DNA from 3 places in the Paenibacillus sp. p3-SID867 genome. Region 1 is predicted to be linked to each of the others. Evidence: riboswitches for the same ligand, from Rfam matches in the RefSeq annotation. Region 1 holds a riboswitch; each other region holds the start of a gene.
The links. A riboswitch is a leader RNA that binds a small molecule or an ion and turns the genes downstream of it on or off. The one in region 1 is predicted to bind ZMP and ZTP.
Positions count from the first base shown of each region.

Region 1 (4,847 bases):
TTTCACTCCTGATGATCTCCACACATAGTGAATCGATCTTTTTGGCATCTGCATATTCTTTGAGAGAACGATCGTCAAACGAAAACCCGCGCCATTCCTGAATGATTTCATTCGTTCGGGTATTAACTATAATTGTTGCTTCAAATTCGTTCATCCCTAGAAAATGATCCCAATGCGCATGCGTAATGACCAAATATTTTATCGGAGGTACGTTTAATTTCCCGATTTCACGCAAGAAGTCCCGTGCGTGCTGAACCGAATTTCCGCCATCGATAACCAGGCTGTATTTGTCTCCGCAAACGAGTCCTAGCGTCGGTCTTTCCTTATTGTTTTGGTTCGTTAGGTAATAGATTGATTCTCTTATTTTATTTAGCATGTCAAATTCTCCTCTAAATTTTATTTGCAACGGCTAAGAGAAAATCTGCATGCTAATTTGGGGCTCGAGTTCGCATATCGATTTTCTCATTTTATTTTGTTACCAATGGAATCGCCTCCCGTGTATTTAACTATCATTTATTTCTTCATGCGCTCGCCGATACCTCAGAGTAATATTTACATTTTATAACATCATCTTCATCATGGAAAGGTACGGTTTGGTTTAAATGGTTTTTTCGAATGGAAATGGTTTATGCTTTTGCGATGATCTCCCTCTCATACAAGTGCGCGCTCCAGGAGCCCGCGTCAAAGCGACCCTGCAACACGAATCCTAGATTTACGTAGTATGAATTTAGTCTTGGGTTGTCGGCCATACAGTCGAGACGAAGCCGGCTTTTTCCATTGGCCCGAACATAACTTTCCGCGTAGCGAATGAGTTCACGGCCAATTCCTTCTCCCTTCCGTTTGTGTGAGACGCATAACCGATGAACATACCCCGCGTCCTCGTGAAATTGCTCTCCCCATATTTCCTCGTATACCCAGTGGACGGAGAGACACCCGACAAGTTCATTCCTTAGAACAGCGACGAACACTTCATTATCACGGACAAATGCATCGACAATCTCGCGTTCGAAGCTTTCTACACGCCATTGCCAGAAGCCATGAACCGAATGAATCCATTGCGCTGCGTCGATAAAAAGGGAGCGAATACCGTCCACATCTTCATATGTTGCCCTAAGGATAGCCAGCGATTCGGAAGGCTCTCGTCTCCAGTCATGCTCCAGCCTCGACGCAGTATCGATCGCCCGTTCCTCCCCGTGAAGCTTTGCGATAAGATGTAGCGCTGCATCTATGCCTGCCGTAACACCAGCCGATGTAATGATTCGGCCATTGTCCACGTATCGGACGTTCTCTATCAGCGTCGCGCTCGCCGGCGCGGCCTCAATAAGTAAATCCATCGCCCGTATATTGGTGGTCACACGTAGTCCTTCGAGAAGTCCGGCCTTGGCGAGCAGCAATGCCCCCGTACATACGGACAGAGTAAATGAAGCACACTGGGAGGTTTCTTTGATCCAATCGGTTAACTTCTCATTATGCATCTCCTTGCGTGCTCCCCAGCCTCCCGGAACGATCAGGATGTCTGGCGTCGGACACTCTGAAGCAGCGAATTCCGGAAGAATCGTCAAGCCGCTAATTGTCCTAATCGGCGTTTTTGATTCCAGAGCGACCGTATAGACCAGAAAGTCCTGTCCCCAGTTACTCGCCACCGCGAACGCGTCGAATGGTCCCGTTACGTCCAATGCATCCACTTGCTCATACACCAGCACCGCTACTTTTTTCACTGCTCCCATCCCAGCACTCTCCTCGAAAAATAGAAAAGCATTTGGTTAAAAATCAACCAAATGCTTTGCCCAGGCGAACGGCTTATTTGACGGATGCGCTCCCCCGTAGTAATCTACGTTCTCGCCAGTTACGCATCCCATATGTTTACTATTTATTATAAGACTGGCGAACGATTGAGATCAACAACATTTTTCAAAATATTCGAACTTAGATAGACTAATCAGAATTCTTGTGGCCTGTTCTAAGCACAGTAATGAACAATCCCACCCGTTGCTTCAACAAACCAAAAAAGGTTCCGCAAATGCAGCTCCTACGCTATCGTTTCCCGTTAGAGAAAGACAGAAAGGATAATTGAAAGCATAAGCAAGCACAGGCTCCCTTTTGTGTTTGCTTATGCTTATTTATTGGTATTTTTCGAATTCATTTTTCAACCAGAGCCTATTGTTCTGAGCAATGTATTGCTCTGATTGGATTAACAACTCCACGAGCTCAGACTTTGTAAGCTTCATATTTCGCCTTCAGTATTGTCCGCTAACTTAATAATCTGAATTTCCTAACTCATAACATAACTACACAATCAGGCTCATGGGCTGGATGGGCTATTTCCGGATAGCTTCTGCCAAGAACCACTGTGAGAGATTCGACCAGTGGATTCGCAGGCGCCTGCGAATGTGCTTGTGGAAACAATGGAAACGGGTACGCACCCGCCTCCGGGAGCTCCGGGCACTGGGTGTGCCCGAATGGGCAGCGTCCAAGATGGCCAACTCCCGTAGAGGTGCTTAGGAAATGTCCCGCAACACGAACAACGCCCTTCCGAACTCCTATTAGGAAGCGAAAGGGCTGATAAATTTACTTACTCGTTATCTGGAGCTTTGTTAACCTTTTGGAACCGCCGTATGCGGACCCGCATGTACGGTGGTGTGAGAAGACGGGGGTTAGTCGCCCCCTCCTACTCGATTTGCCTTTATAATTATTCAACTATCGGATTCGATCTCTATGACACCATTGATACTTAACAGCAAGATTATCAAGCATCATTCTGACAATACTAGGTCGAGCCAGGATTTTGCCTCATGGTACAGAACTGGATTGTTTTCTGGCGTGTAGTAAGCCAACACTGCCACCGCCTGCGATACGACCCATCCGCGGGCTCTTGCCCATGTAGCGTCATCCGTAGGTAGATAATTGCGGAACGCGTCACGTGCTGCCGGCGAGTGTAACTTCCATGCGACCATGACATCGCATGCAGGATCGCCAACGCCCATTGTATCCCAATCAATCACACCGGTGATTCGTTTATTTCGCACAAGCCAGTTACGCATGTCAAGGTCGCCGTGATGCCAAACTGGTGGGCCGCTCCACGGAGGCGCGGCAAGTGCCGATTCCCACACATCAGACACCGCAGCAACATCGCCATCGAACTGTGCCAAACAGTATCGGAACCCCTCATCCCTTTGAGCCAAAGGAATGCCGCGTCCCTGTGGCCCACCCGATGAATCGATTTGTTGCAGCGCTGCAACGAACTCCGAAAGATCACGAGCTGCCTGAATCGCGTCAATCTCCTCTATCGGCACCGTCTCGCCCTCAACCCATGTGTGTATATACCAAAACCACGGATATTCGCTATTCGGGTGCCCTAGAGCGACTGGTACAGGAGCTTCCAGCGGAACCAATGGAGCAAGCTTAGGCAGCCAAGTAAACTCGGGACTTTCTGGTGTCGTAGGCCCTTCCCGCCGCGAGAGCCGAACTAAATATTCGTTGCCTAGCCGAAAGATGGCGTTCACTGTGCCAGCCGGCTCGATCCGTCGCAGGGATAGATCCGCCCAATGGGGAAACTGTGCAACAAGCAGACGACGAACGAGCGCTTCATCAAGTTCCTTTTCGTCGACGTGCATTTTCTCAACCATGATTCGCTACCTCCTCGGTGTTACCATCACATATTTAACAGGGTATCAAAGAAATAATGGAATAGACAGATAATACCTAATTATAGTTAAAGTATACCGCTAATCAGCGGTATCATTGGCACGTAAACCAGCTAGTTCTACTACTTCAATCAACGTTATAGAACATTATCATATCGCCTCTAATCTCTTTATGCCATTAAAGTCTGCGGCTTTTCTGACGCAACGCCCAGGAAGCGATGCCAAGCGCAGCATAGACAAGCGGAAGAATGATATGGAATCCGTAATCGCCGTAATCATTAGCAAACGCATGAGATAAAGCCTCACCCATCATGAGAAAAAAGATACCGCTATAATCAAGGGGCACTGTTATGTCTTTAAACAGCTCCGCCATGTACATTGGTGCAGGGTCTTTATCGGCATTAGCGGCAGCGTTGTTGGAAGTTGATTCATTCTGGAAAATCGGTATGATGTGCGGAGCAGCAAATCTACCGGTAACGATCATTGTCATTTTTGCTATACGTGAACGAATAATGAGTAGTCAAGGGCGTGTCATTAATGCAACCTATATTCGATAACCAGGTTGGGTTGGTACTACCGAAAGTTCATTATTAGATCAGGTTGCTGCTGGCAAGCTGCTTCTTGGTACATCGAATCTTGGGTTCGTCGGATAGCCGACATTCAGATAAACCACTTGTGGGATATAATTTCGCTCAGCTAAACTGCCCGTCGGATTTGATTAAATTGGATGGAAATATAGTTAGACACTTATCTAATCGGTAATCGGCTCATGTTCTTGTCCATTACGGCAATCGGTACAAGTTCTTGTCCTTGGCTCGGGACAAGAACTTGTACCGATAAAATAAAAAAGCTGCTGAATTAGCGACTTTCAATCGGACCATGTTCTTGTCCCTCGACATATTCCCATGGACGTGGCCTTTGATGTTTACTCATAGAATTCCCTTTTTCCCATTTAAGGGCTTGCTGTCTATTACACATGTTAGTTTTTACTACTCTGGCCTCATATTTAGTAGTACCGGCATTTTTATTCCATTTGTTAACTTGGCTGTTTGCTCGTGGAGAAGTACCATTTTTGTTCAATTTACGGCCGCTAATTCCTGTTTTCACAACATCTCCCGTGCTCTTTCAGATATCTCATATCCATGTTGTGTTTTTTGCTCGCCTTACTATTGCCATGAGCTGCTTTTTTAATCGCTTTTCCAG
Region 1 covers NZ_JAMBDM010000031.1:16,705-21,551, reverse strand. The annotation lists gene M4D81_RS32530 (MBL fold metallo-hydrolase) at 1-376, opposite strand, end outside; gene M4D81_RS32525 (GNAT family N-acetyltransferase) at 627-1,727, opposite strand; ZMP/ZTP riboswitch at 1,779-1,860, opposite strand; partial or broken gene M4D81_RS32520 (group II intron maturase-specific domain-containing protein) at 2,302-2,547, shown strand; gene M4D81_RS32515 (aminoglycoside phosphotransferase family protein) at 2,754-3,626, opposite strand; partial or broken gene M4D81_RS32510 (DoxX family protein) at 3,823-3,978, opposite strand; gene M4D81_RS32505 (hypothetical protein) at 4,503-4,751, opposite strand.

Region 2 (4,847 bases), on a different contig from region 1:
GGCGTAAATATTTGTGAGCTCCATAAATCCTGTCTATTATATCATTCCCTATAGTCAATTGACACCTGCACGGGTCATGTTTTATTCCATGAGTTTTTGACCTTATAACGGAATCGGATCTTCTTCTGCCCTAGACCTAGGTTTTCCATTCTCGCCTATATTGATGCTAACCGCGAAAGGGCCTGACTGGGAAAATGAGAGCATAGCAATCTGGCCAGAATGTTCATAGCTCCTAAGAGGACCCCACCTGCATCAGGCGGGGTCCTCTTATCATAGGCTTCTTATGCGAAGGAAACTGTGATTAATATTTCATTTCAGCATAGAGAGGGTATTGATCTGTAAGCTCAGCCACCAAACGGCCTGCTTTTTCAAGCGTTGCCTCGTCTTTCGGCTGCTTCAAAGTCATGGCAATAATTTTCGCGATGGTAACCATCGCTTGCTCATCCATACCGCGGGAAGTAACCGCAGGGGTACCAATACGGATACCGCTCGTTACGAACGGGCTGGTCGGATCAAACGGGATGGCATTCTTGTTCACGGTAATCCCGATGGAGTCCAGAACTTTCTCCGCGTCTTTGCCGGTGATGTCCAGATTACGGGTATCCACCAGCATCAGGTGGTTATCGGTTCCGCCGGAAACAATGTTCAGGCCTTCCTCGATCAGGGTATCGGCCAGCACTTTCGCATTCTTCACGACATTCTCTGCATACGTCTTGAAAGACGGATCCAAGGCTTCGCCAAGCGCAACGGCTTTGGAAGCAATCACATGCATGAGCGGGCCGCCTTGGGAGCCGGGGAATACCGCTTTATCAATCGCTTGCGCCCAAGCTTTTTTGCACAGAATCATACCGCCGCGAGGCCCGCGAAGCGTCTTATGCGTCGTTGTCGTTACAAAATGGGCATGCGGAACCGGATTCGGATGAAGACCTGCTGCAACGAGTCCTGCAATATGAGCCATGTCGACCATGAACAACGCGCCTACGTCATTGGCGATGGCAGCAAGCTTTTCAAAATCAATAATGCGAGGATAGGCACTTGCACCCGCCACGATCAGACGAGGGCGATGCTTGAATGCCGCTTTGCGGACTTCGTCGTAATCGATAAGGAACGTGTCTTCTTGCACGCCGTAGGCAACGAAATTGTACAGAAGACCAGAAGCGTTAACCGGGCTTCCGTGAGTCAAATGGCCGCCATGGGCCAGGTTCATGCCGAGCACGGTATCTCCGGGCTTCAGGGCTGCCAAATATACCGCCATGTTCGCTTGGGCACCGGAGTGCGGCTGAACGTTGGCATGCTCGGCTCCGAACAATTCTTTGGCGCGGTCACGGGCGATATCTTCCACGATATCCACACGCTCACAGCCACCGTAATAGCGTTTGCCAGGGTAGCCTTCCGCATATTTATTCGTCAGCACCGTCCCCATTGCTTCCATAACCGCTTCGCTGACAATATTCTCAGAGGCAATCAGCTCAATGTTGCTACGTTGACGCTTCAGCTCCAAATCCATCGCTTCCAATACAGCCGGGTCACTCTTCCGCAAATGTTCCATCATGTTCATATCCTCCCATAATCCATCGTTATTTTTTCTTGCAAATTTAAAAACTACAAGTAGTCATCATTGAAAAAGCGAGTTCTCATTCGAATCAATCGCACAGCGTGGAATCATCACTCTGCTCGAGTCGGTACACCGCACGTTCTCCGCCGATCAGCTTGGGCCGGGTATAAGCCGCAGTTACGCGCGCCTCCCCGATATAACGCTCGGTTGGCCGGAACGGAACCGCCACTCTCCGCAAATGCATGCCGATCAGCGTCTCGCCGATATCGACACCCGCATGGGCTTCAATCGATTCCGCAAGGCAGGGCTCCTTCATGCTGCGGTAAGCTGCGGAAGCCATCGACCCGCCCGCACCCGGAATGGGAACTGCCGCCACTTCCGTCAAGCCCAGTCGCTCGAGCAGCTCGCGTTCCATGACAAGCGCACGGTTCAGATGCTCACAGCATTGATAGGCCACCGCAAAACCGAATTCCGTTTGAGCCTCGGCAATGCCCTGAAGGAGTTGCTGCGCCGTTTCAAGAGCGCCGCCCGTACCGATTCGGCGCCCAACTACTTCACTGGTGCTGGCTCCGATGACCAGCACTTTACCCGGGCCTAAAACGGCCACTTTGGCCAGTTCGCGGACAATACGCGCTGTCTGTTCGTTCAAGGAAACCTTGGAGATATCCGTCATGTCACAGTCCTCCCGATGATTTTTTCACAGAAGATGCTTCAATCCCATATCACGATAGCCGCAGCTGCATTACGCGTTCACTTATCGCGATTCATTCTTCAGGTAACGCTCCTCGATGGCCTTGATCTTGTTCACGCGGCCGACATGGCGCTCGCCATGACTGAAATCCGTCGTCAGCCATGCGCTGACGATTTCGGCAGCAAGTCCGGGACCGACGACACGCTCACCCAGCGCAATCACGTTGCTGTCGTTATGCTCGCGCGTCGCTTTAGCTGAGAACACATCATGTGTCAGCGCGCAGCGAATGCCAGGCACCTTGTTGGCCGCTATGCTCATGCCGATCCCCGTACCGCAGATCAGAATGCCGCGGTCCGCTTCACCCGAGACGACCTTCTCGCACACCGGAAGGGCATAATCGGGATAATCCACGGAATCGGAACAGCCGCAGCCCAGATCCTCCACCTCGTGGCCAAGACCCCGAATGACTTCCATGATCTCCTCTTTCAGACGAATGCCGGCATGATCCGTACCCAATGCAATTTTCATCTATGAAAAACCCCCTCGTATGTTCGCTTTTGCGTTTTAGCTTGTTTCATTATAACCCAAATCGGGCGCAAAAGACGAAAAAAGAGCAGTCGGCGCACGTATTGTGCTCCAAATGCTCTTTGCCCAGGCGACCGGCCGTATATTCCGATGCTCCATCGTGGTTTCATCCACTTCGTCGCCAGTTACACCGGATCATTTGTTTTTCAACTTCATCTTAAAGCAATACCATGCGAAAGGCAAGTGGCTTTTCAGCCCAATGCAAGGCTTCATATCTCTAAAAGCTAGGCTTAGTTATGCCGATCCGCTTCCAGCTTGTCCAAAAGACGGAACAACGCCGTCCGTATCTCTGCGGCCGTCGCTTCATATTCCTCCCGCGAGCCTCCGAAAGGGTCGGAGATATCGAAGCTCGGGATGCGCTGACGCAGCTCGATCAGACGCTCCCGGTCACGGTCGCTGACATCGTGGCCCAGAGATCTGGCCAGCTCAAGCGCTGCATACAGACTATCCTGCTCCCGCAGATCGTCCAGCACCCGGCGGTCATCCTCAACGAACTCTTTCAGCGTGTGCATCTTGTCTGCGGCGTGCGGAAACTGCCTTATAGCATACTGCTTATGCGACTGGGTCAGCGTCAGAATCAGGTCCGCCCATTCTACAAGGTTCGCGGTCAACGGCTTGGACACCAAGCGTTCCTGGATATCCTGGTCTCGCAGGATGGATTCCGCATGATGGGACACCGGCATTCCATCCACGGCCGAGACACCGGCGGACTTCGTTTCCAGCGGAATGCCCCGTTGTTTGGCAAGCTTGCGCAGCATGCCTTCCGCCATTGGACTGCGGCAGGTATTTCCCGTGCAGACAAACAATATATTTTTCACGGTCCGTTCCTCCCGTTCGTAGGTTCTTTGGGGTTATTGTAACAAATATTGCGTCAAAAAATAAACATGGTGCCAAAGATAACCAAAATCAGTCCGCCCAGCATTTCACCGTACTCCCCCAGCTTATTGCTTACCTGACGGCCAAGCAGCAAACCGAGAATGGACAGCAAACCGCCCACGACCCCGAAGGAAATTACGATTAACAGCACATCATCCACAAACATTCCGAGGGAAACGCCTACCGAGAAGGAGTCGATGCTGACGCTAAGCGAAAACAGCAGCATGCCTAAAAATGCGGTAGGATGTATTCGCTGTCCCTCTCCGCCCCGCAGGGCGTTATACATCATATGCCCGCCCAGTAAAAGCAGCAGCCCGCCGGCAGCAAGCCCTGTGACGTGGCCCAGTAACATGCCAACATAGCGGCCGGCAAATAAGCCCAGCAGCGGCATCAGCATGTGAAACAACGCGATCATGAAGCTGATGCCCAGCATATGGCCTAAGCGCATACCGCCTCTCATTCCAACTCCGATTCCAAGCGAAAATGCGTCTAGCCCGAGTGCAACCGCCATCAGCAGAATCGCCGCAAGCTGTCCCGATTGGACAGACGCCTCCAGCATGCCCATTCCCCCAAGTCCCATGGTCTTGTACACCATATGCGGACAAGGGGTAAATGATGCCAACAGCGTTCATGCGGCTGCTTTAATTCACGTCGATGATGTGGTGTCCCGCGGCCTTGAGCAGCCGGTTCATGACGGCTGCTCCGAGGCCCTGCTCCGGGCACGCTTCGGCCAGGATGAAGGTTGCGCCTTCATCATCGAACCGGCGCAGGCCGGCGTACAGCCGGCGGGCCGCTTCCTCCGGCGCGGCCAGGCTGCCGAGCGAGACGGCAACGTCCGCGCGGTAGTGACCGATGTGCTCGTCAAACGACAGCACGCCGGTCACCTCCCCGCGTCGGGCAGCCGCCTCAAGCTCGGCCGCGATGCGTGCCGACACCGCGTCGGCACGCGGGCCCTGCACCACGCACATCGCACCCTTCGGTGCGTAGTGCGTGTACTTCATGCCCGGCGAGCGCGGCGCCGGGCTCTCCGCCTCCCCGGCGGCGCGATGCAGCGCCGGGTCCATGCGCACGCTTGCCGCAACCGCGGCAAGCTGCTCGGCCGTGACGCCGCCCGGGCGGAGCACCGTGACGGCGCCGTCT
Region 2 covers NZ_JAMBDM010000016.1:12,989-17,835, forward strand. The annotation lists gene M4D81_RS26440 (serine hydroxymethyltransferase) at 302-1,552, opposite strand; gene M4D81_RS26445 (TIGR01440 family protein) at 1,644-2,228, opposite strand; gene rpiB (ribose 5-phosphate isomerase B) at 2,310-2,774, opposite strand; ZMP/ZTP riboswitch at 2,889-2,970, opposite strand; gene M4D81_RS26455 (low molecular weight protein arginine phosphatase) at 3,062-3,649, opposite strand; gene M4D81_RS26460 (manganese efflux pump MntP) at 3,703-4,266, opposite strand; gene M4D81_RS26465 (L-threonylcarbamoyladenylate synthase) at 4,349-4,847, opposite strand, start outside.
Region 2: linked by a shared signal. The riboswitch ahead of rpiB (ribose 5-phosphate isomerase B) and the one ahead of M4D81_RS32525 (GNAT family N-acetyltransferase) in region 1 are both predicted to bind ZMP and ZTP.

Region 3 (4,847 bases), on a different contig from region 1:
GGCGATGATGATGGCGGAAGACATGGGATTGGAAGCCAATCCTTCGCCCACAGCCCGGAGTGCGTATCAGAGCCTGAGAAGCAAAGTTCCTTTTTTAATCAGAGAAGTCTTTTATTACATCGGCTATCAACTGGCTTCACCATTCCGATAATATGTATGCGTTATAAAGCCGGTAAATGGATCGTAAAGGTTGTCCCATAATCGGGTATGCTCTCTACGTTCATCGTACCGCCATGATTATGAATAATGTTCTTGGTAATCATCAGTCCCAGTCCCGTCCCGGTGTCTTTGGTCGTAACAAAGGGCTGTCCCAGGGATTGGATTTGCTCCTGCGTCATGCCAATCCCTTCGTCCTGCACGATGATTTGAACCTCTTGAGCGTTGTGCAAAATGTCCAGGGTAATGGTACCGCCTTGATTCATCGCTTCCATGGCATTTTTCAGCAGATTGATGAACACTTGCTTGAGCTGGTTTACTTCACCCTGGACGAAGACCGGTGCCATCGGATAATGAGGGATGATCTCGATATTTTTGAGGGCTGCTTGAACCTTCATAAGCGTAATGATCTGTTCCATAATGGCAAACACGTCGATGGGTCCGCTGACATGGACACTCTGCGGTTTCGAGAGCACCAGGAGTTCATTGACAATGAGCTCGATGCGTTTGAGCTCCGATTCAATGATTTCAAAATAGAGCTCGTTGCTGCGTTCCGCAGATCGCAGCAATTTTACGAATCCGTTAATCGAAGTTAAAGGATTTCGAATTTCATGGGCAATGCCGGCGGCCAACTGGCCGGCGGTGGTCAGCTTCTCGGATTGCATCACGCGATCTTCTTCCATCTGCTGCTCTGTGATGTCTTTAAAGATTCCGACCGCCGCTTTTTCGCCTTCATAATTTATGGTCAACGTGAATCCCGTGACCATTTTCTCCTGCCCGTCCAGACAGCGTATCAGATAATCGACGCTTCCGATCTCTCCGCTCTCGGCATATTTTGCCCTGCGTTTCATCAGTTTGTTATGGTACGATGCGTCGACTACCACGTCGGTTGAAATCCCGAGGACGTCGCGGGGATGCGCAGCATTAACAAGTCTGAGCGCGGCAGAATTAACATAGTGGACAATACCCTTTTTTGTGATGAGTACGGAGAGGGGAAGCCCATCCAGCAGCTGCAGAAACGAATTTTCCTTCTCGTTGAGTTTCTGTTCTTTCCGCTCCAGCTGTTTCATGAGCTGTCTCAACAAGGTTCGATCTTCAAACTGTACCAAGTAGCCACGGAAACTCTGCGCCAGCTCCTCCTTAACGCTGATACGTAAACTGAGGTGTACTTCACGATCGGATGGATGGTGGTAAACATATTCAAACTGGGTTATGGATTGCTGTTGATCTTGAGTGGCTCTTGTGTTCCAAACCACTTGATTCAATAAGGCGCGGATGCTGCTATCTTCTTGTGACGCCCCGGCAGTTAACTCCTGCTGTGAATATCCCAATAGATCACTTAGTGCCGAATTGACCTTAAGAATCGAACCATCAAGCGATATCAATGCCATTCCGATTACGGCTTGTTCAAAGGCAAAATCATGATTGGGGTTGGAATAGGGCAGCACAGCAAGTCTCCTTTCAAATATCTGACAGGAATGAATTTATCCATATTATATGTTGGACCCTATCATTCATCAATCCTTTAAAGCGATAGATCTTTAACGAAATTTCTCGTTTTGGCGATAAATCCATCCCAAGAAGTGGCTTTCGCAATCGCTGAAGGATGCTATCGATATGCTGAAGTCTAAATCCTAATGTCGCCTTACGGTGATATTGCAATTAACGGGAAGATTAAGTATGATTTAAATAACAATGTATAGGTTTATGTGTAACTGGCGTAGCATGGGGGACCATGAGGGAGCACATAGATGACGACGGCCGTACGCCTGGGCAGAGGTAAGGGAAGCTTATTTCCCTTACCTCTTTATTATTTTCTGCTTTTTTATAAGTCTCTGAAACTACGAAAAGGGGATAAAACAACGATGTTAAAAACGAAGAAAATACTGCTGCTAGGTTCGGGAGAACTCGGAAAAGAAGTCGTGATTGAGGCCCAGAGACTGGGTGTTGAAACCGTAGCGGTCGATCGTTATGCCGACGCTCCTGCCATGCATGTTGCCGATCACAGCCATGTCCTCGATATGCTGGATGGGGAGAAATTACGCGCAATCATCGAGCTGGAGAAGCCGGACCTGATCGTACCCGAAATCGAGGCGCTCGCTACTTCGGAGCTGGTTAGACTGGAGGAAGAGGGGTACCGGGTTATTCCTACTGCCAGAGCTGCGAAGCTTACGATGGATCGTGAAGGGATTCGCCGGTTGGCTTCCGAGGAGTTGGGACTGCCTACTGCAGGCTATCGATTTGCCGATACTTATGAGGAATTTAAACAGGCTGTCCTGGATATGGGCTTTCCGTGCGTGATTAAACCGCTGATGAGTTCCTCAGGCAAAGGCCAGAGTGTATGCCGCTGCGAAGGGGATATCGAGTCCTGCTGGAACATCGCGATGGAAGGCGGCCGCGTGCAGAACGGCAGAGTGATCATTGAGGAATTCATTACGTTCCAGTCAGAGATCACGCTTTTGACCGTTCGCTCCGTCAATGGAACAAGCTTCTGTGCGCCAATCGGTCATATTCAGGAGAGCGGGGACTATATCGAATCCTGGCAGCCGCACAACATGTCCGATGAGCAAATGGAGGAAGCTAAATATATTGCAAGGACGATTACCGACGAGCTTGGCGGATATGGTTTGTTTGGTGTTGAATTGTTCCTTGCTGCGGATAAAGTGTATTTTAGCGAGGTGTCTCCGCGACCGCATGATACCGGCTTGGTTACGCTGGTGACGCAAAATTTATCTGAATTCGCGCTTCACGTCCGTGCCATTCTTGGTTTTCCGATCCCGGAGATCGAATTAATAACGCCTGGAGCCAGCCGTCCGCTGAAAGCGGCGCGAGAGCTGGAGAACTACACAATTACCGGTGCCGAGCAAGCACTGGCTGTTCCGAATACGCAGCTGCGCATTTTTGGGAAACCGGTGACCAAGGTTGGAAGACGGGTCGCAGTTGCGTTGTCAACCGCCGGCACAGTAGAGGAAGCGCGTTCGCGTGCGAAGCAGGCTTTGGATGAGCTTGCTATTGAGGAAGCCTAATCATTACCGATTCTTAGGGTGGTGCATCCATAATCTTCTGAAAAAAAGGTCAACCGATTAACTGGTTGATCTTTTTCATTGAAATGATTTCGCGGATCAAAATCCGGTATGAACTGTTCTGACCATAGTGACTTAGTTTTGTTAGTGGTTTTGATGATAAATATGCAGAAATTTATGTTCTTTCATGATAAGATACACAAGAATACAAACGACCCTCACCCATTATAATGTTTTCAAGGTGCTGCTCTATAGGCACAGTTTATAGCGTTATATTATCTAATAAATATATAGAGGAACGTTTATGACGGCATAGGAGAATCTACATGAGAGACATGACGCAAGGAAGTCCGATCAAGCTGATCATCATGTTTACGATCCCGCTTTTGATCGGAAATATTTTTCAACAATTTTATAATATGGCGGATACCCTGATTGTGGGGCGCACCATTGGTGTGAACGCACTTGCGGCCGTTGGCTCGACGGGCAGTATTTTGTTTTTTGTCATTGGCTTTGCCCAAGGCTTGACCGCAGGTTTATCCATCATAACGGCCCAGCGTTTTGGCGCGAAGGATATCGCGGGCGTTCGCAAAAGCGTGGGAACGAGTATATGGATTAGCCTTGTATTCACGGTTTTTCTGACCATTGTGAGTGTCATATTCACGAGGCCTGTCCTCGTCATGATGAACACGCCGGCAGAAATCCTGGATGATGCTTATTCGTACTTAATCGTCATTAATTGGGGTGTTGGGGCAGCCGTCCTGTTCAACTTGCTGGCGAACTTGCTCAGAGCGCTTGGGGACAGCCGGACACCGCTTCTATTCTTGGTGGTCGCAAGCATTCTGAATATCGTACTCGATCTGTTATTTATTCTCGTATTCAAGATGGGAGTAGCCGGAGCAGGGCTTGCCACGGTGGTATCGCAGCTATTCTCCTGCCTGCTCTGCTTGTTATACATTCATAAAAAGGTTCCGCTTCTGCAGTTCAAGAATGCTGATTGGTCCATCGATTGGACATTTATACACCGGCATATGTGGGTCGGTTTCCCGATGGGCTTCCAAGCCTCCATCATTGCAATCGGTGCCATCATTCTTCAGATTACGCTTAACGGACTTGGGGCAACAGCCGTAGCCGCATATACTGCTGCTCAGAAGATTGACATGCTCGCTACGCAGCCCATGAGTTCCTTTGGCATTACGATGGCGACTTTTGCGGCCCAGAACTTCGGTGCGAATCGCATAGACCGAATTAAGCTTGGAGTTAAACAATGTATATGGGTCTCGGGATCTTTCAGCATCGCCGTGGGGTTGCTGGTTATATTCGCGGGTCCTGCAGCCGTCAGCCTCTTTGTCGGTCAAGGACAGGAAGAATTGCTGTCCCTTAGCAGGCTGTATTTCTTATCGAACGGAAGCACCTATTTGCTTCTCTCGCTGCTGTTCATCTACCGCTTCACGCTGCAGGGACTGGGACAGAGCTTTATCCCAACCGTAGCCGGCATCATGGAACTGATCATGCGGGTATTGGCTGCCATCTTCCTGACCGCGCAGATCGGGTTCCTCGGCGCAAGTCTGGCGAACCCGCTGGCTTGGCTCGGAGCCGTCATCCCACTCGGCATTGCCTACTACCTGAGCATCAAAAGGTTAGGCACGCCTGCTAATCCCGTCTCCA
Region 3 covers NZ_JAMBDM010000003.1:537,597-542,443, forward strand. The annotation lists gene M4D81_RS08700 (YdcF family protein) at 1-151, shown strand, start outside; gene M4D81_RS08705 (PAS domain-containing sensor histidine kinase) at 162-1,604, opposite strand; ZMP/ZTP riboswitch at 1,858-1,938, shown strand; gene purT (phosphoribosylglycinamide formyltransferase 2) at 2,022-3,182, shown strand; gene M4D81_RS08715 (MATE family efflux transporter) at 3,506-4,847, shown strand, end outside.
Region 3: linked by a shared signal. The riboswitch ahead of purT (phosphoribosylglycinamide formyltransferase 2) and the one ahead of M4D81_RS32525 (GNAT family N-acetyltransferase) in region 1 are both predicted to bind ZMP and ZTP.